DNA from 4 places in the Alloyangia pacifica genome. Region 2 is predicted to be linked to each of the others. Evidence: riboswitches for the same ligand, from Rfam matches in the RefSeq annotation. Region 2 holds a riboswitch; each other region holds the start of a gene.
What was found. Region 2 has a riboswitch for cobalamin ahead of nrdH (glutaredoxin-like protein NrdH). Riboswitches for the same ligand answer to the same signal wherever they lie in the genome.
Positions count from the first base shown of each region.

Region 1: linked by a shared signal. The riboswitch ahead of CEW88_RS21575 (DUF1636 family protein) and the one ahead of nrdH (glutaredoxin-like protein NrdH) in region 2 are both predicted to bind cobalamin.
Region 3: linked by a shared signal. The riboswitch ahead of CEW88_RS15070 (TonB-dependent receptor plug domain-containing protein) and the one ahead of nrdH (glutaredoxin-like protein NrdH) in region 2 are both predicted to bind cobalamin.
Region 4: linked by a shared signal. The riboswitch ahead of CEW88_RS24815 (ABC transporter substrate-binding protein) and the one ahead of nrdH (glutaredoxin-like protein NrdH) in region 2 are both predicted to bind cobalamin.

Region 1 covers NZ_CP022192.1:20,065-24,962, reverse strand. The annotation lists gene cobN (cobaltochelatase subunit CobN) at 1-362, opposite strand, end outside; gene cobW (cobalamin biosynthesis protein CobW) at 375-1,433, opposite strand; gene CEW88_RS21575 (DUF1636 family protein) at 1,436-1,849, opposite strand; cobalamin riboswitch at 1,940-2,153, opposite strand; gene cobO (cob(I)yrinic acid a,c-diamide adenosyltransferase) at 2,192-2,803, shown strand; gene cobD (threonine-phosphate decarboxylase CobD) at 2,808-3,824, opposite strand; gene cbiB (adenosylcobinamide-phosphate synthase CbiB) at 3,830-4,771, opposite strand; gene CEW88_RS21555 (propanediol utilization protein) at 4,768-4,898, opposite strand, start outside.
Region 2 covers NZ_CP022190.1:884,478-889,375, reverse strand. The annotation lists gene CEW88_RS17080 (asparaginase) at 1-827, opposite strand, end outside; cobalamin riboswitch at 1,258-1,458, shown strand; gene nrdH (glutaredoxin-like protein NrdH) at 1,555-1,776, shown strand; gene nrdI (class Ib ribonucleoside-diphosphate reductase assembly flavoprotein NrdI) at 1,808-2,221, shown strand; gene nrdE (class 1b ribonucleoside-diphosphate reductase subunit alpha) at 2,206-4,329, shown strand; gene nrdF (class 1b ribonucleoside-diphosphate reductase subunit beta) at 4,450-4,898, shown strand, end outside.
Region 3 covers NZ_CP022190.1:445,851-450,748, forward strand. The annotation lists gene CEW88_RS15065 (ABC transporter substrate-binding protein) at 1-346, opposite strand, end outside; gene CEW88_RS15070 (TonB-dependent receptor plug domain-containing protein) at 346-2,181, opposite strand; cobalamin riboswitch at 2,294-2,498, opposite strand; gene CEW88_RS15075 (FtsX-like permease family protein) at 2,558-3,940, opposite strand; gene CEW88_RS15080 (ABC transporter ATP-binding protein) at 3,931-4,617, opposite strand; gene CEW88_RS15085 (hypothetical protein) at 4,625-4,898, opposite strand, start outside.
Region 4 covers NZ_CP022190.1:96,908-101,805, forward strand. The annotation lists gene CEW88_RS13465 (ABC transporter permease) at 1-781, shown strand, start outside; gene CEW88_RS13470 (ABC transporter ATP-binding protein) at 778-2,274, shown strand; cobalamin riboswitch at 2,239-2,453, shown strand; gene CEW88_RS24815 (ABC transporter substrate-binding protein) at 2,510-3,550, shown strand; gene CEW88_RS13475 (FecCD family ABC transporter permease) at 3,580-4,590, shown strand; gene CEW88_RS13480 (ABC transporter ATP-binding protein) at 4,647-4,898, shown strand, end outside.

The DNA of each region.
Region 1 (4,898 bases), on a different replicon from region 2:
TCGGGGCGGCCGTCGGCGGGCAGCACGGCAAGGGCGATCCCCTGCCGCTGCGCCAGCGCCTGCAGCTGCAAGAGCCCGTAGTCCCAATAGGGCAGCCCGCCGATCAGCCGCACGAGGATGCCCCTCGCGCCCGCAAGCGTGCGCTCCACGTAGGTGTCGACCGACAGCGGATGGCGCAGCTGCGCGAGGTTGGCGAGCCGCAGCGAGGGCAGGCTTCCGCCGCTCTGGTGCCAGGCTTCCGCGAAGGCCCCGAGGTCGCTGTCGGAGAAGGACAGCACCACGAGATCCGCCGGATCCTGCATCAGGTCCGTCGGGGTCTCGAGGTCCTCGAGCCCGTGGCTTTCGCGGAAGACGACGTGCATCTGCGGTGCGGCCTAGTGGGCCGGATCGAGCACTGCGCGGCTCAGGGCGGCGCGGATCTCGTCTTCGCGGATGTCATCATGCTCGGCGATCACCACCAGCCGCCCGGCGCGGGTCTCGCCCGGCTGCCACATACGGTCGAACTGGTGCCGCACCCGCACGCCCACGGCCTGCACAAGCAGGCGCATCGGCTTGCCCGAGACCGCCGCATAGCCCTTCACCCGCAGGATGTTGTGGCTGCGGGCGAGCCCCTCGATGGCGCGGACCAGCTGCGCGGGATCGGCGAGTTCGGGAAGGTCGACGGTGATCGACTCGAACTCCTCGTGGTCGTGGTCATGCGGGGTGTCGTGGTGGCTGGGCCGGGCGGCGAGGTCGTCCTCGGCGGCGGCGCCGAGCCCGAGGATGATCCGCGGGTCGACCACGCCTTCTGCCACTTCGACCACGGGTATCGGGCGCGGCGCCTCGGCGGCGATGACCTCGCGGGCACGGGCCACGCCCTCGGCGCCGGCAAGATCGGGCTTGGTCAGCAGCACGATGTCGGCGCAGGCGATCTGGTCCTCGAAGACCTCCGACAGCGGCGTCTCGTGATCGAGGCTCTCGTCGGCGGCGCGCTGCGCGTCCACCGCCGCGACGTTGGGGGCGAAGCGGCCCGCTGCGACCGCCTCGGCGTCGGCGAGCGCGATGACCCCGTCGACGGTGATGCGGGCGCGGATCTGCGGCCAGTCGAAGGCCTGCAGCAGCGGCTTCGGCAGCGCGAGGCCCGAGGTCTCGATCAGGATGTGGTCGGGGCGCGGCTCGAGCGCCAGCAGCGCCTCGATGGTGGGGATGAAATCGTCGGCCACGGTGCAGCAGATGCAGCCGTTGGCCAGCTCGACCACGTTCTCGGCGGGGCAGTCCGGGATCGCGCAGCCGCGCAGGATCTCGCCATCGACGCCGACGTCGCCGAATTCGTTGACCACCACCGCGAGCCGCCGCCCGCCCGGGTTGCGCATCAGGTGGCTGACGAGGGTGGTCTTGCCCGAGCCGAGAAAGCCGGTGATCACAGTGACGGGGAGTTTTGTAAGATCGGCCATGTTCAGCGGTCCTGTTGCTTGGGCGCGGGGGTAAGCGGGGGGATGCGGGCGACGCAGTTGCGTTTGAAATGCTCGGGGCGCTGGCGCCAGGGGATCACCCCGTCGGGCGCCGCGTGGTATTGCGCGGCCCCTGCAAGCAGCATCTCGGGATGCGCGGCCTCGTCGACGTTGGCGAAGACATAGGTCCACTTCTCCGCCCCGCCGCGCAGCGCGACGGTGCAGCCGAAATCGCAGTTCTGCAGGCAGTCGGTGGCGGTGATCCGCACCCCTTCGGGGCGGTCGAGCGCGGTGATCTGGTCAAAGAGCGCCCGGCCGGGGCGCCGCGCGTCCTCTGGGGTCACCCCCGCCCGGCGGCAGGTCACGCAGACCAGCAGTTCGGTGTCACTCTCCTGTCGCGTGTGCGCGCAGTCCATCATTCGTGTCGCCTCGTCCATTGGGCGCACAGGGGTAACGGCGGAATGGATCCCGGGCATGGGAACACCCCGACACCGGCACACCCCGTCCGGTCTCAAAAGTCATGGCTGGCAGGTCTCCCGGCTCACGGACTTCAGGGCGTTTGGCCCAGCAGGCGCTCTGCCTTCCCAGCCTGATGGCCAGTGGCTTTCCGAGCGCCCTTTTCCGTTCACGGTCGCGGGGGCGGCTGTGCCTGACCGCGATCACTCGCGGCTGCACATTCCCTTTTCACCCGTTTACACGGGCACCAGCGTGGGGTCAGATCGCCCGGAAATCCGACCCCTGTCAAGACCGGAGAGAGCAGCATGAACGATGAGACCAACACCCGCCACGCGGAAAAGATGAAGAAAATCAAGGCTGCGCGGGACCGGATGATGGCCGGGAAAACCGCTGAAAAGGGCCTCATTCTCGTTCACACCGGCGCCGGGAAAGGCAAGTCGTCTTCGGGCTTCGGGATGATCCTGCGCTGCATCGCCCATGGCATGCCCTGCGCCGTGGTGCAGTTCATCAAGGGCAACTGGGTCACCGGCGAGGCGAAGATGATCCGCGAGAAATTTGCCGATGAGTGCCGCTTCTTCGTCTCGGGAGAGGGCTTCACCTGGGAGACGCAGGACCGCGCGCGCGACATCGCGGCGGCGCAGCGCGGCTGGCAGATCGCGCAGGAACAGATCCTCGATCCCGAGGTGCGCTTCGTGCTGCTCGACGAGATCAACATCGCGCTGCGCTACGGGTATCTGGATATCGACGAGGTGGTCGGCTTCCTGCTCGAACGGAAACCGGAGATGACCCACGTCTGCCTGACCGGGCGCAACGCCAAGCCCGAGCTGATCGAGGCGGCGGACCTGGTGACCGAGATGACGCTGGTCAAGCACCCGTTCCGCGACGGGATCAAGGCGCAGCAGGGCGTCGAATTCTGAGCGCTCAGAGTGCGGAAAAGGCGGTCTCGAGCTGTGCCCAGCGGTCCGAGGGCGGCAGGCCGAGGCGGATCCAGCGCTCGGAATAGGGGAAGATGCGGGTCCAGACGTGGCTCAGGGCAAGGCGGTTCTGCGCTGCCAGCGCGTCCGGGGCGGCGTAGGTGCGGAACAGCGGCGTGCCGCCGACCAAAGCCCAGCCGGTCCCCTGCGCCAGAGCGTCGAGCCGCGCGGCGTCCCTGGTGAGGCGCGCGTTGGTCTCCGCCTGCCACTGGCGGTCGGCAAGCGCCGCCGAGGCGATCTCGATCGCCGGGCCCGAGACCGGCCAGGGCCCCGCAAGCTCGGCCAGCCGGTCGCCGAGCGCGCCCTGCGCCAGGGCGAACCCCAGCCGCAGACCGGCCAGCCCGTAGAACTTGCCGAAGGAGCGCAGCACGATCACGTTCGGCAAGCCTCCGTCGAGGCGCGGCGCGATGGAGCGCCCGGGCTCGGGATCGGCAAAACTCTCGTCCACCACCAGCAGCCCGACCCGCGCCGCGAGCGCGCAGAGCGTCTCGGGGTCGTTATGCCGCCCGTCGGGGTTGTTGGGGGTCACCACCACGGCGATATCGGCGCCGTGAAGGGCCGCGAGGCGGGTTGCCTCGGTCACCTGCCAACCGCCCGCGCGCAGCGCCGCCGCATGCTCGTTGTAGGTCGGCCCCAGCACCGCCGCCCGTCCGGGCGCGCGCAGCGATGGCACCATCTGGATCGCCCCCTGCGCGCCATTGACCGGCACGATGCGCGCCGGGCAGGCATAGGCGGCGCGCGCCGCGGCGATCAGACGCGCAATCTCGGTGCGGCGCGGCAGCTCGGCCCAGGCCTCGGCCGGGATCTCCGGAACCGGGTAGGGGTCGGGGTTGATGCCGGTCGAGAGATCCAGCCAGCTCGCGCGGTCTCCGCCGAAGCGCGCCATGGCGGCATCGAGGTTGCCGCCATGATCCCTGGAGGGGCCGGCGGGCGGGGCGAAGGGCGGTTCGGGCAGGGTGTCCATGGCGCTCACTCGAACAGGACCAGCGCGGCGAGCGCAAGGGCACAGAGCGCCATGGCCCGGCGATAGAGGCGCAGCGCGCGGCTGAGACCCTGCGGCGTCGGATCGGGGGCGCCGGCGTTGAGCCAGGGCTCCTCGGCGATCCGTTCGCCATAGACGCGCGGCCCCGAGAGACGGACATCCAGCGCCGCGGCCATGGCGCCCTCGGGCCATCCCGCGTTGGGCGAGCGGTGCTTGCGCGCATCGCGCCCCATCACCCGAAGCGCCGCGGGCAGGCGGCGGCCGCTGGCGAGGGCGAAGAGCACCCCGGTGAGCCGCGCCGGGAGCCAGTTGGCCACGTCGTCGAGCCGGGCCGCGACCTTGCCGAAGGCCTCGTAGCGGTCGTTGCGATGGCCGATCATCGAATCGAGCGTGTTCACGGCCTTGTAGGCGGCGATCCCCGGCAGACCCGCCACCGCCCCCCAAAAGAGCGGCGCGACGATGCCGTCCGAGCTGTTCTCGGCGAGGCTCTCTGTCGCGGCGCGGGCGATCCCCGCCGGGTCCAGCTGTGCCGGGTCGCGCCCCACGATCATCGAGACGGCGTGGCGGGCAGCTCCGAGGTCGCCCCGCGCCAGCGGTGTGGCGACGGCGGCAACATGCGCGTGCATCGCGCGCAGGGCGATCAGCGGCCAGGCGAGGACCGCGCCGAGGAGGCTGCCCGCGACGCTGTCCGGCAGCAGCGCCTGCACGGCAACGCCGGGCAGCGCGGCAAGGGCGACGGTCGACAGCGTGGTCAGCGCCCCGAGCCAGAGCCTGCGCCTCCGGTTGCCCCGGTTGAGCCGCCGCTCGAGCGCCGAGATCCCCTTGCCCAGCCATGTCACCGGATGGCCGATCCGCGCGTAGAGCCGCTCCGGCCAGCCCAGCAGCAGATCGAGCACCATCCCCCCCAGCATCATCAGCGCAAAGCTCATGCCGCGCCCGTCCCGAAGGTCAGCACGCCGGTGAGCCCGGCCTCGGCCAATGCCGCGGCGCCCTGAGCAGGCAGGGTGCCGGGCGCAAAGATCAGCCCCCGCGCCGAGCCGGTGTGGGCGCGCAGCC
Region 2 (4,898 bases):
ATGGCCCGGGTCCGCCCCTCGGGACAGCGGGTGGCAAGGATCACCGGGATGCCCGCCGCGACGAGCTTGCGGCAGACCTCGGCAAAGCCCTTGGGGGCATTGCCGCGCCCGAAGGCCTCGATGACCACGCCCGAGACGCCGTTCGAGGCACACCACTCCAAGTAGCGCGGCGTGCTGCCGAGCCCGAGCGCGATAAGCTCGACGTTCGGGTCCAGCGACGGCGCGTCGATCACCTCGCGCGGGCGCGCAGGGCGCGTGTAGAGATGCACCTCGCCCTCGTCGATCTCGCCCAGCTTGCCATGGCCGTTCGAGCGGAAGGTGTCCACGCGCGAGCTGTGCACCTTGCTGACGTAGCGCGCGCCGTGGATTTCGCCCTCGAAGACGATGACCGCACCCACGCCGGCCAGATCCGGCGCCGCCGCGCAGAGCAGCGCGTCGTGCATGTTGCGCGGCCCGTCGGTGTCGGCCTGGCCCGCGTGGCGCTGTGCGCCGGTGAAGACCACTGGCTTGTCGGACCTGACCAGCAGCCGCGCGAGAAAGGCGCTCTCCTCCATGGTATCGGTACCATGGGTGACGACGACGCCATCCACCCCGGGCTCGGCCAGTCGGGCGTCGATGTGGCGACAGAGCTTGTGAATCGTCTCGAGCGTCAGCGCGTTGCTGCCCGCGGCCTCGATGTTGTCGACCTCGACGGTGATCCCGGGCAGTGGTGCGTGCAGGCTTTCGAGCAGCCTGTCGCCGCTCAGCCCGGCGGTGACCGCGCCGCCCTCGGTCTTGGCATAGGAGGCAATTGTGCCACCGGTGGCGACGAGAACGATATGGGACATGCGGACCTCCTGCAGGGCTGAACTGACGGTGCGTGATGTCTGCATATGCGCGCGGGCGGGCGAAAGCCAGATCGCTTGGCGGCGCGCGCCTATCAGGAAGCTTGCGGAGGAAGGGAGGATGCGGCGGCCCCAAGGGAGGAGGAGAAGGGCCGCCGCCGATTTCCGGGGCTGAGGGAGGAGGAGAAACACCCCGAAAAAATCCTTGAACGCGTTGCCGCGTCGACAGGGGCACATTTAGGGGCCCTCCCTGGCCCGGGCAACGCACATTCCTGCAGGGCCGAGTTGTCGAGAATGCATGGCCCGCGCAACCCCTTGCAAAGGCCGCTCCAAGGGTGTCCACCGTGGCCGACTTGCTGCACACAGAGGCTGAAAAATTTTTTGAAGTCGGGCTCGCACAACAGGATATTGACGCATGACCTGCATCCTGTTCTAGATATAGTTGCTTTTCGGTTCATCGAGTCGGGCGACGGCCCGGCGCGGCGCTAAGAGGGAAACCGGTGTAACACCGGTGCTGCCCCCGCAACTGTAAGCGGCGAGTGAAGGCCCAATGAGCCACTGGGACATCCCGGGAAGGCGCGGCCGGACCCACGACCCGCCAAGCCAGGAGACCTGCCGAAGGCCTGACAGAATGACCACGAACGGAGGGTTCGGGGCGTGCGAGGACCGCGTCAGGCACAAGGCCTGCGCGGTGACGCGTCCCCGCCTTCGCAGCTGAGGACGCAAGAGCATGATCACCGTCTATTCGAAACCCGCCTGCGTGCAGTGCACTGCCACCACCCGCGCGCTCGATGCCAAGGGGCTGGACTACAACGTGATCGACCTCACCGAGGACGACGCGGCCATGTCGCTGGTCACCGAGCTCGGCTACCGCCAGGCCCCCGTCGTGACCTTTGGCGAAGACCACTGGTCGGGCTTCCGTCCGGACCTGATCGCCCGCCTCGCGAGCTGATCGCGGCGGGATCGGCAACAAGGGATCGACCATGTCGGGGCTCGTCTTCTTCTCCTCTGCCAGCGGCAACACCGCGCGCTTCGTCGCCAGCCTCGGCCGGGCGGCGCTGCGCATCCCGGTGTCGCCCAAGGAACTGACGCCCGATCCGCGCGATCCCTTTGTGCTGATCTGCCCGACCTATGCCGACGGCGAAGGCCGCGGCGCGGTGCCGAAGCAGGTGATCCGCTTTCTCAACGACCCGTCCCGCCGCGCGCTGCTGCGCGGCGTGATCGCCAGCGGCAATCGCAACTTCGGCGAGACCTTCGCGCTCGCGGGCCGCGTCATCGCGCAAAAATGCAATGTCCCCCTGCTCTACTCGTTTGAGCTGGCGGGAACGACCAAGGATTTCGCCCGCGTCAACGACGGGCTCGACGCTTTCTGGGGGACCCCATGCTTGACCGCCTGAACGAGACGCTGGACTACCACGCGCTCAACGCCATGCTGAACCTCTACGATGCGGACGGCAACATCCGCTTCGAGGCCGACCGGATGGCGGCGCGGCAGTATTTCCTTCAGCACGTGAACCAGAACACCGTGTTCTTCCACTCGCTGACGGAAAAGCTCGGCTACCTCGTCGAGGAAGGCTATTACGAGGCGGAGGTGCTCGAGCAATACCCGCCCGCCTTCCTGCAGAAGATCTGGGACGCGGCCTTTGCCAAGAAGTTCCGCTTCCCGACCTTTCTCGGCGCGTTCAAGTATTACACCTCCTACACGCTGAAGACGCGTGACGGGAAACGCTTCCTCGAGCGCTACGAGGACCGCGTCGTCATGGTGGCGCTGGCGTTGGCACGCGGCGACGAGGCGCTGGCGATGTCGTTCATGGAAGAGATGCTCTCGGGCCGCTTCCAGCCCGCCACGCCGACCTTCCTCAACGCCGGTAAGAAGAGCCGGGGCGAGCTGATCTCCTGCTTCCTGCTGCGCATCGAAGACAACATGGAAAGCATCGGCCGGGCGATCAACTCGTCGCTGCAGCTGTCCAAGCGCGGCGGCGGCGTCGCCCTGATGCTGACCAACATCCGCGAGGCCGGCGCGCCGATCAAGGGCATCGAGAACCAGTCCTCGGGCGTCATCCCTGTGATGAAGCTGCTCGAAGACAGCTTCTCCTATGCCAACCAGCTGGGTGCGCGTCAGGGCGCGGGCGCGGTCTATCTGAACGCGCACCACCCCGACATCCTCAAGTTCCTCGACACCAAGCGCGAGAACGCCGATGAGAAGATCCGCATCAAGACGCTCAGCCTTGGCGTGGTGATCCCCGACGTGACCTTCGAGCTCGCCAAGCGCAACGAGCCGATGTATCTCTTCTCGCCGCATGACGTGCAGAAGGTCTACGGCGTGCCCTTCTCCGAAATCTCGGTCACCGAGAAATACGAGGAGATGGTCGAGGACAAGCGCATCCGCAAGACCAAGATCAACGCCCGCGCCTTCTTCCAGACGCTGGCCGAGATCCAGTTCGAGAGCGGCTATCCCTACATCATGTTCGAGGACACGGTGAACGAAGCCAACCCGGTCGACGGGCGCATCACCATGTCGAACCTCTGCTCGGAGATCCTGCAGGTGGCCGAGGCGTCGGAGTTCAACGACGACCTGAGCTACTCGAAGCTGGGCACCGACATTTCGTGCAACCTCGGCTCGATGAACATCGCCAAGACCATGGACGGCCCGGACTTCGGCGCCTCGATCGAGACCGCGATCCGCGCGCTCACCGCCGTGTCGGAAATGTCGGCGATCGACAGCGTGCCTTCGATCCGCCGCGGCAACGACGAGAGCCGCGCGATCGGTCTCGGCCAGATGAACCTGCATGGCTACCTTGCCCGCGAGCACGTGCATTACGGCTCCGACGAGGGCGTCGAGTTCACCTCGGTCTATTTCGCCGCCGTGGCCTATCACGCCCTACGCGCCTCCTGCGCCATGGCGCGTGAAAAAGGCATGACCTTCAAGGGCTTCGAGAAGTCGAAATATGCCGACGGCAGCTTCTTCGAGAAATACGTCACGCGCGACTGGCTGCCCGAGAGCGAAACCGTCAGCAAGCTCTTCGACGGCATCATCCTGCCCACGCGTTCGGATTGGGACGCGCTGAAGGCCGACGTGATGGAGCACGGGCTCTACAACCGGAACCTGCAGGCGGTGCCGCCGACCGGCTCGATCAGCTACATCAACAACTCGACCTCCTCGATCCACCCGATCGTGTCGAAGATCGAGATCCGCAAGGAAGGCAAGATCGGCCGCGTCTACTACCCGGCTGCCTTCATGAACAACGAGAACCTCGAGTACTACCGCGACGCCTACGAGATCGGCCCGGAAAAGCTCATCGACACCTATGCGGCGGCCACCGAGCACGTCGACCAGGGCCTGTCACTGACGCTGTTCTTCCCCGCCGAGGCCACCACGCGGGACATCAACCGTGCGCAGATCTACGCCTGGAAGAAGGGCATCAAGACGATCTACTACGTGCGCCTGCGCCAGACCGCGCTCGAGGGCACCGAAGTGCAGGGCTGCGTCTCCTGTACGCTCTGAGGGGATGACCCGGGGGCGGCGCCCCCGCACCCCCCGGAGTATTTGAAGAAAGATAAACGGGGCGCGGGCGCGCGCTCCGGATGGGATGAGGGCCGCTGCGCCCGAACAAGGGATGATCCGATGAAGGACACCGTCACCTCCCCCGCCGTGCCGCGGGCGATCAACTGGAACCGGCTGCAGGACGAGAAGGACCTCGAGGTCTGGAACCGTCTCACGGTGAACTTCTGGCTGCCCGAAAAGGTGCCGCTGTCGAACGACGTGCAGAGCTGGGCGACGCTGACCGATGCCGAGAAGCAGCTGACCATCCGCGTCTTCACCGGGCTGACGCTGCTCGACACCATCCAGAACTCGGTCGGCGCACCGGCGATGATGCCCGATGCGCAGACCCCGCACGAGGAGTCGGTGCTGACCAACATCGCCTTCATGGAAGCAGTGCACGCGCGCAGCTACAGCTCGATCTTCTCGACGCTCTGCTCCACGCGCGAGGTCGACGAGGCCTTCCGCTGGTCCGACGAGAATCCCCACCTGCAGGCCAAGGCCCGCGCCGTGCTGGAAACCTATGCCGCCGG
Region 3 (4,898 bases), 440 kb from region 2:
CGGGGGCAATCCGCAGTACCCGAGTTCCGAGCCGTTCGAGCATCTGCGCCGCCGCCTGCGCCGTATAGCTGCCGACGACCACGAGGTCCGGTTGCATCAGCCAGACCTCCTCGGCCTGGCCGTGGTTGACCGGGTAGGCCATCGCCGCATCGGCCATGGCCGAACTCATCGGGTCGCGGGCCAGCTTCGAGACCGAGAGCAACTGGCCCGGGGCCGCGAGCAGCATCGCCAGCTGGTCGGTGCAGAGGTTCATCGACACGACGCGCGCGGGGGCCTCCTGCGCGGCGGCCGGGGAGAAGCCCATAGCCGCGAGCAGGGACAGCAGGATCAGCGCGCGCCGCAGCATCAGAAGCTCGCCCTTACGCCGAAATAGGCGGCGCGGTCCGAGGTGCCGTAGCCCTTCACCACCTGGTAATCCTCGTCGAAGAGGTTCTCGACCCGTAGGTAGAGCTCGGCTTGGTCCGACAGGGCGTAGCGCAGGTTCATGTTGGCGACGGTGTAATCGTCCAGCGTCTCGTCGGCATCCTCGAGGCCCGAGACATGCTGCACCGTCAGGCCGGCACGGAAAGCATCGGTCACATCGGCGTCGAGCGACAGCGACAGGTCGTGCAGCGGCACGCGGGACAGGCGGTCGCCGGTCTGCGCGTCCTTGCTGTCGGTCCAGGTGTAGGCGGCGGCAAGCGACAGCGCCTCGGACAGGTTCACCCCGCCGGTCAGTTCCACGCCCTGCGTCCAGCTGGTGCCGTCGATCTGCACGTAATTTGGGTAGTTGTAGTCAATGAGGTCGGTGATCTCGGTGCGGAAGAGGGCCGCGCCGAGGTAGCCCGCGCCGAAGCGCTGTTCGACGCCGAGCTCGTAGCTCACCGAGGTCTCGGGCTCGAGAACCGGGTTACCTGAGCCGGTTGAGTAGAGCTCGTAGGGAGAGGGCGCGCGAAAGCCCGTGCCGACGCTGGCACGCAGCGTGAGGTCGGGGTTCGGAAGGTAGGCCAGCGAGATTCGGCCCGTGGTCTTGCCGCCGAATTCGGAGTGGTCGTCGTGGCGCAGGGCGGTGACCAGTTCCAGCTTGTCGCTCAGGTGCCAGTCGGCCTGTGCCCAGATTCCGAAGGTCGCGTAGTCGCCTTCGCTGTCACCCCATGCGCTGAGCACCTCGAACTCCTCGCGCATGTAATCGGCGCCGAAGGTGAGGGTTGCGGCGCCAAGTTCGGTCTGGCCCTCGTAGCCGAGGCCGCGGCGCTGGCCGAGATAGTCAGTATCCGACCCCTCGTAGGTGTCGGTGCGGTCGGTCTCGAAGGCCTGCGCCGAAAACTCGTGGCTGACGCCGCCGGTTTCCACGCGCGCGAAAGCCCGCGCGCCGTATTGCTCGCCCTCAACCTTCTCGTCGTGCGTGACGCCGTCCATCGGGCCGAACTCGTCGTAATCGTGGCTGCTTTTTTCCCAGAAGGCCGCGCCGCCCAGGGTCACCGTGTCGGTCAGCGCGTAGTCGCCCGAGAAGCTAAGACGGGTGGCCTCGTGACCGTCGGCCTCGTCGTTGCCGTCGTCTTCGTCGGCGGCGGAATAGCCGTCGGTCTTGATGTAACTCAGCGACGAGGCGAAACTGCCGCGCGTGCCAAGGTAGCTGAGGTTGTAGCCCAGCTTGCGGGTGTCATAGCTGCCGTATTCGGCTTCGACGCTCTGGCTTAGCCCTTCCTCGGTGGCGCGGTTGGTGGTGATGTTCACCACGCCGCCGATCGCCTCGGAGCCGTAGAGCGCCGATTGCGAGCCCTTCAGCACCTCGATGCGACTGATGCCGCCGGTGGTCAAGGTGCCGAAGTCGTATTGGATCTGAGGCGCCGAGGTGTCGGTGACGTCGATACCATCGATGTAGACGCCAACATATCGGCTCGAGAGGCCGCGAATGCGCATGTAGGTGAGCCCGCCGATACCGCCGTTACTCGATACGCTGACGCCGGACAGCCGCGCGAGGTGGTCGGCGAGCAGCGTCTCGCCGCTTTGCTCGAGGTCTTCATTGGTGACCACCTCCACCGTCACGCCGCTGCGCGCAAGCTCGGTGCTTTCGCCGCGATTGGCGCTGAGGGTCAGCGTGCCGAGGTCGGTGGCCTCCTGCGCGAAGGCGGTGCCGGTCAGGCCGAGCGTGGTGAGGGCGGTGGCTGTGAAGAGCGCTGCGCGCTGCGATGGCTTCATGGTCCCTTTTCCGTTCTTTTCTTGTCGCCGGAAGGGAGTCCCCTGCCGCAGACGGTTAGCGTGATGCCACCTCTACGGAAGGTCCGTCGCCCGCGGCGCTCCCCGCGCCGGGACTGGGTGATCGGCTTCGGCAGGTCTCCTGACTCGCGGGTCATCGCTTGGCCGGGTCTTCCCGCCCCGAAAGGCAGTGACTTAGGTCCGGCGTCGCTCTCCGCCTACAGTTGCGGGGGCAGTCACGGAGTTGGGCAGGCCGCCCGCACCGCATTCCCTATTCACCGGGCAGCAAGCCGCCCGGAACCGAAGCAGGGACGGCATAGCGACTCGCCGCGCGGCGCGCAATGATCAGAAACGGTCGGACACCTTGAGGCGCGCGGGCTCAGCTCCGCAGCCCGTCCAGGAGCGGCTGGCGCAGCACCACGGCGGCGGGCAGCAGGGACAGCAGCAGGGCGAGCGAGACGAAGCCGGCCAGCAGGTGCAGCTCGGTCCAGCCCGGCAGGGCCGAGATCGCGATGTCGGTGCGGGCGCTCAGCACGCGCGACAGCAGCTCCGCCGCGCCCCAGCCAACCGCCAGTCCGAGCAGCGCCCCCGCGAGCAGCAGCACCGCGCAGAAGGCCCAGACCGTGGCGAAGACGAAGCGCCGGGGCGCGCCGAGCGCGCGCAGCAGCGCGATCTGGCGGCGGAAGAGGCGGGTGAGGATGAAGAGCCCGGTGAGCACGCTCGCCGCCACCAGCCCCTGTGTGACCAGCGCCATCACCGACATCGCCTGGCGCACGTCGCCCATCACTCGGTAGAGCCGCGAAAGCACCGCGCCGGGGAAGAAGGCCATGGTTTCGCCGTCCCGGGTGAACTCGGAACGCAGCGCGTAATTGGCCCAGAGCTCCTGCGCTCGCACCACCACGGCGGGGGTGCCGGGAAAATACTCGGGATCGAAAGGCGCGCCGATCCGGGCCTCATTGTCCGGCGCGTGGCCGTTGGCGAGCCCGTGAATCTCCCAGACGTATTCGACCGGGATCAGGATCGCCCGATCCCAGGGCGTGCCGGTGGGCGCCATGCGGCCGACCACGGTGATCGCTGCGCCATGGTCGTGGGCCTCGTCGTGGAGAGTGTCTCCATCATGGTCCTCTGCCCCTACCGCCTGGTGGCTGCCGCCATGCGCCTCGGGATCGGCGGCGTCTCCGGTGCCATGCGCGGGGGTGAAGCCTGCGCCGATCTCCAGCGGCATCAGCGCGCCGATCACCGCCTCGGCGTGATCCTCCCAGAGCCGCCCCTCAATCCGGTCCTCGGAAAGATGGCGCAGGAAGTCCGCAGTGGTGCCGACCACCGGCGCGCTGCCGTAGCTGTCTCCGAACGCCAGCGGCGCGGCGATGGAGACCTGCGGGTGACCGGCGATCTCGGCGTAGGCGGTGCCCGAAACCAGCCCCATGTCCGAGGGCTGCAGGAAGACCGAGGCGAAGAGGGCAGTCAGCTCGCTGCCCGGCGCTGCGACGATGACATCGAACTTGTCCGCCGCCTGTGCCGTGCCGCGGCGCAGCCCGCGCTCCTGCGCCAGCAGCCCGATGCCCATGCCGGTCGAGATGCCGATGAGCAGCACGAAGAGCCCCGTGCTCCAGCGAAAGCGCCCGAGAAAGCCGCGCAGCAGCGGCCAGGGGGCGTAGCCGCGCAGAACGAGGAGCCCGGTGACGAGCGCGGGCAGAAGCAGGAGCGCCAGCAGCGCGACGTCCTGAGCCAGTGCCGGGAGGGCGTCCCATATCAGCCGCATGTGGCCCCCTCGTCGGCCAGCAGTTGCCCGCCAGAGATGGTCAGCACCCGGTCCATGCGCGCCAGCAGCGCCGCGTCGTGGCTGACTGCGATCAGCGTTGTGCGCTGGGTGCGGACGAGCTGCACGAGGTCGTCGATCAGCCTGTCCGCAGTGGCGCGGTCGAGGCTGGCAGTGGGCTCGTCGGCCAGCAGAACCGGCGCTTCGGCCGCCATGGCGCGGGCGATGGCGACGCGCTGGCGCTCGCCGCCGGAGAAGCTGGTGACGCCGCGGCCCATTTCGGTCAGCCCCAGCGCCGCGAGTCGGGCCTGCGCGCGGGTGCGCAACGCCTCGCGTTCGGCACGGGGGCGGAAGAGCGCGGTCAGCGCGGCGTTGTCGAGCGCGCCAAGCTCTTCGAAGAGCATGAAATCCTGAAAGATCATGCCGATATTGGCAGCGCGGAAGCGGGCGCGGCCCTCTGGGTTGAGCGCCAGAAGCTCGGTCTCGCCCCAGCGCACAGACCCTTCGGCGCGGTCCAGCAGCCCGGCGAGGGCGTAGAGCAGCGTGGTCTTGCCCGCACCCGAGACGCCTCGGATGCCGATCAGCGCAGCGGGCGCTGCGTCGAGGGCAGGCAGGTCGAGCAACAGGCGGCCGCGCGGGCTGTGCAGCCGCAGGTCCTTGACAACAAGGGGCAGGGACATGGGCGGCTCAGCCGTAGGTCGCATCGACAAGCCGCATCATGCTGACGAAGCCGGTGTCGGGATCGGTGTAGGCGCCGAGCTCCAGCACGCCGCTGGTGACGATCTTGACGTTGAAGGGCCTCACCTCGACCACGCGTTTTGCGTAGACCGCGATGATGTCATTGGGCCATTCGGCCTCGGTCTCGCAGAAGGGGCAGACGGCCATGGGCATCTTGGTGAGCACGAAGAAGCGGCTCTCGGCCTTGAGCGGGGGCGCCATGAACCCCTCGACTTCCAGCCTC
Region 4 (4,898 bases), 560 kb from region 2:
CTTTGCCTGGGCGCGCAGCCTTGGCGCCGCGCTGGTGGCGCTGGCGCTGGCCTTCGCCATCCTCGGCCCGGTGCTGGTGCCGGGCGATCCCTTCGCTCAATCCCTGCTCAAGGCATTGGCCGGCCCCGAGGCGGGCGCGCCCTTGGGCTATGACCATCTGGGCCGATCGATCTATCACCGTCTGGCCCATGCGCTGCGGCTCTCGCCGCTGATCGCTCTGGCGGCGGTTGCCACCGCCGGGGCCTTGGGCCTGACGCTGGGCACGCTCGCCGCGGCGCGGGGCGGCTGGACCGACCGCGTGCTGACCACGCTCGCCGATGCGCTGCTGGCGCTGCCCGGCCTGTTGCTGGTGCTCATCGTGCTGGCGATCATGCCCTCGACCGCCACCGGCTTCTGGCTGGGCCTGTCGCTGGTGCTCTGGGTCGAGTTCTTCCGCCTCACCCGCGCCGCGGTGCGCGACACGCTGGCCTCTCCGGCGGTGCAGGCGACCCGGCTTCTGGGCTTCGGTCCGGTCTACGTCTTCCGCCGCCACCTCTGGCCGGAGATCGCCCCGATGATGCTGACGGCGGGGGCCTTCGGCATGGCGACGGCCATCATGGGCATCGCCGCGCTCGGCTTTGTCAGCGTCGGCATGCGCGCGCCGACGCCCGAGCTTGGCCTGATGATGGTCGAGCTCATGCCATACTGGCAGGAGGCGCCGCATGCGCTGCTCGCGCCGGTGAGTGCCACCTTCGGCCTGCTGCTGGGCCTCACCCTTCTGGCCGGGAGCCGCGAGACATGACCCTTCTGAGCGCAAAGGACATCTGCATCCACGACGGCGGCACGCAGCTTGTCGAGCCGCTGTCGATCACGCTGGAGCCGGGGGTGCCGCTGGTGATCCTCGGCGAGACCGGCTCGGGCAAGAGCCTGTTTGCGCAGGCAATCATGGGCACGCTGCCCGAGAGCCTCTCGGCGCGGGGCGAGGTCGACATCGGTGGGCGACGGATCAGCGCCGCGCGGCCGCGCGAGTTCCGCGGCCTCTGGGGGCGGCAGATCGCGGTGCTGCCGCAGGAGCCGTGGCTGTCGCTGGACCCGTTAATGCCCGCCGCGCGGCAGGTCGCCGAGGCGCATCAACTGGTGCGCGGCCTGAGCCCCGCCGAGGCTCGCACCCGCGCCGGTGACGATCTGGCAGCGCTGGGGCTTCAGGGTGCCGGAGCAAAACTGCCACATGAACTCTCCGGCGGCATGGCGCAGCGTGTCGCCATCGCCGCGGCGCGGGCCGGGGGTGCGCAGATCGTCATCGCCGATGAGCCGACCAAGGGGCTTGATGCCGCGCGCCGCGACGATGTGGCCGAGATGCTGATGGCGGAGGTGGGCAGCGGCGGCGGGCTGATCGTCATTACCCACGATCTTGCGCTGGCGCGGCGGGTCGGCGGTCAGATCGTCGTATTGCGCAAGGGCCGCGTGGTCGAGTCCGGCCCCACCGCCGATGTCCTTGCCGCGCCAACCTCCGACTACACCGCCCGGCTGATCGCGGCAGACCCCGAGACATGGCAAAAGCGCGCGCCCGCGCCCGCGGGCAGCAGCGTGGTGCGAACCGCGGGGCTCGCCGCGACTCGCGGCGACCGAGAGCTTTTCCGTGATGTGTCGCTGGATATCGCCGCGGGGCAGATCTTCGGGATCACCGGGCCCTCGGGCTGTGGGAAATCGACGCTGGGGGATGTGCTGCTCGGGCTGCACCGCCCCTCCGCCGGGCGCGTCACCCGCACGGCATCGCGGGCGAGCGCCTACCAGAAGCTGTATCAGGATCCCGTCGCGGCCTTTCCGCGGCACCAGAGCCTTCAGCGCACGCTGAGCGATGTGGCGCGGCTGCATGGGCAGGACCCGCGGCAGATCGAGCACCACATGGAGCGCCTCGGCCTTGCCCCGGTGCTGCTGGGTCGCAAGCCGAGCGAGGTTTCGGGCGGGGAGTTGCAGCGACTGGCGATCCTGCGCCTGCTGCTGGTGCGCCCGGCCTTCATCTTTGCCGATGAGCCGACCTCGCGTCTTGATCCGATCACCCAGGCAGAGGTCATCGGCCTGCTTGTGGACACCGCCGAACGCGACGGCTGCGCCATCATGCTGGTCAGCCACGATCCGGCGCTGGTGGCAAAGACCGCCGACCGGGGGCTTTCGCTTCACTGCCCGGCCGGGATGCAGGGCGACCCCGATACGCCGGGCCGATGGGAGCATGGCAACTTGACAAAGCACGGCGCCGCCCCGAGGTTCGCCGCGAACGGTTCCCATCCGGGATGAAAAGGGAACCCGGTGACGCGGCCTTGGGCCGCGGACTCCGGGACTGCCCCCGCAACTGTAAGCGTCCGTTCCGAGCCACCCGCCCTTACCGGGCGAAGCCACTGGGCCAAATGGCGCGGGAAGGCGGTTTCGGGACCATGGCCGCAAGTCAGGAGACCTGCCGTTCCGGCCCCGCGATCCCGCGGGGGCGTCACCTGCGCAACCGACCGGACGGGGTGTCCGGGAAAGGATACGGATGTTTCTTACAACCTCGGGCCGCCTCCGCGGCCTTGCGCTGCTGTGCTGCGCCTTGCTGCCCATTCCTGAAACGACATTTGCAGAATCGACCGACTACCCGTTGCAGATCCCCAACTGCGACCGTGTGACGACCTATGCCAAGCCGCCCGAGCGCGTGGTCTCGATCGGCCAAGGCACGACGGAGATTTTGCTCTCGCTCGGCCTCGCCGAGCATATCGTCGGGACCGCCATCTGGCTCGCGCCGCTGCCAGCGCCGCTGGCCTACGCGGGGCAAGCCGTGCCGCGCATCGCCGACAACTCGCCCGGTTTCGAGGCCGTGCTGAAGACCCGCCCCGATTTCGTCGCGGCGCAGTGGATCAACGACATCGCCCCGGATCAGGCCCGGGTTGGCACCTTCGCGCAGTTCGACGATTTCGGCATCAGCACCTATGTCTCGCCTGCGGAATGCGCCAAGAGCGACTTCAGTGCCGGCAGCGGCGACGGCGTCCGCGCGCAGGCCTGGAGCGACGATCTGCTGAACCGCGAGATCACCGAACTGGCCCAGATCTTCGGCGTGCCGGCGCGGGGGGCTGACCTGGTTGCTGCCAATGCCGCCCGGATCGAGGCGGCCACGGCGGGTGCGGCAGCGCTGCAGGCAAGGGACGTCTCGGTGCTCTACTGGTTCTCGTCGCCCGAGATCGCCGGCGAAGCCTATGTGGCCGGGCGGTTCGGGGCGCCGGCATGGATTTCCGAAGCTCTGGGGGTGCGCAACGTGATCACCTCGGACGAGGAATGGCCGCTGGTTGGCTGGGAGACGATTTCAGAGCTCGATCCGGATGTGATCGTGCTTGGCACCATGGAGCGGCGCAACCTCCCCGGCGACGACGTGGCGGCGAAACGCGCGTTTCTGGAAAGCGATCCGGTTGCCAGCCAGCTGCGCGCAGTGCGTGCGGGACATCTGATCGAGATGCCCGCGCATTCGATGAACCCGACGCTTCGGGCCGTCGACGGGGTCGAGGTCCTTTCGACGGGCCTGAAAGACATCGGTCTTACGCGGTGAGCGTTTCGCGCCGGACCCGCTCCGGCCCTCTGACGGGGCTGGGGTCCTTCGTGCTTGCCGGTGGCGTCGCCCTCACCCTCGCGACCTGCTGCGCGGTTCTCTTCGGCGAGATCAGCGTGACCCCGCGCGAGGCCCTGTCTACGCTGGCCAACCGACTCTTCGGGCTCGACCTTGCGGTCGATCCGATCCGCGACGGGATCGTCTGGCACTACCGGCTGAGCCGGGCGGTGGTCGCCATGTGCGCCGGAGCCTCCCTGGCGATCTGCGGCGTGGTGCTGCAGGCGCTGCTGCGCAACCCGCTCGCCGAACCCTACCTGCTGGGGATTTCGGCCGGCGCTTCGACCGGCGCGGTGCTGGTCATCGTACTCGCGCTCGGTGCCGGGGCCGTCACGGTTTCGGCAGGGGCCATGGCGGGGGCGCTCCTCGCCTTCGGCTTTGTGGCGGTGCTGTCTTTCGGCGCGGGCCGCGGTGCCGAGAGGGTCATCCTTGCCGGCATCGCCGGCTCGCAGCTGTTCAATGCCGCCACCTCCTTCATCGTCACCTCCTCGGCCAGCGCCGAGCAGACCCGTGGCATCATGTTCTGGCTGCTTGGCAGCCTTGGCGGTGTGCGCTGGCCAGATGCCGGCCTGGCCCTGCCCGTGTTGCTCGTGGGGCTGTCTGTCTGCCTCTACCGGGCGCGGGCGCTCGATGCCTTCGCCTTCGGCGAGGATGCGGCGGCCTCGCTCGGGGTTGATGTCGCGCGTGTGCGCGTCGAGCTTCTGGGACTTACCGCGCTGCTCACTGCCTGCGTTGTCAGCATCGTCGGGGCCGTGGGCTTCGTCGGGCTGGTCATCCCGCATGCGACCCGCTTCTTCGTTGGTCCGGCGCACGGGCGGCTCATCCTCGGCTCGGCCCTTGCGGGCGCGGCCTTCATGGTGTTGGCTGACGTGCTGTCGCGCCTCGTGCTGCCGGGACAGGTCTTGCCGATCGGGGTGATCACGGCGCTCTTCGGCGCCCCGGCCTTTGCCGTCCTGCTGTGGCGTTCGCGGGGACGACAGTGAGCCTTCGGAGCGAAAATATCTCTTGGTCTTCAGGTGGCGCGACAATCGTCAAGGCCGTGACCCTGCGCGTGCCCGACCAAGGTGTCCTCGGCCTGGTGGGGCCTAACGGCTCGGGCAAATCGAGCCTGCTGCGCCTGCTGGCCGGGGTCCGCCGCGGCAGCGGCGGCGCGGTCCTCGTCGACCAGCGGCCAATCGAGAAGATACGTCGTTCCGAGATCGCGCGGCGGCTTGCGCTGGTAGAGCAGCACGCGACGACCGATGTCGGGCTGACCGCGCGCGACGTTGTCGCCCTTGGCAGGCTGCCACAC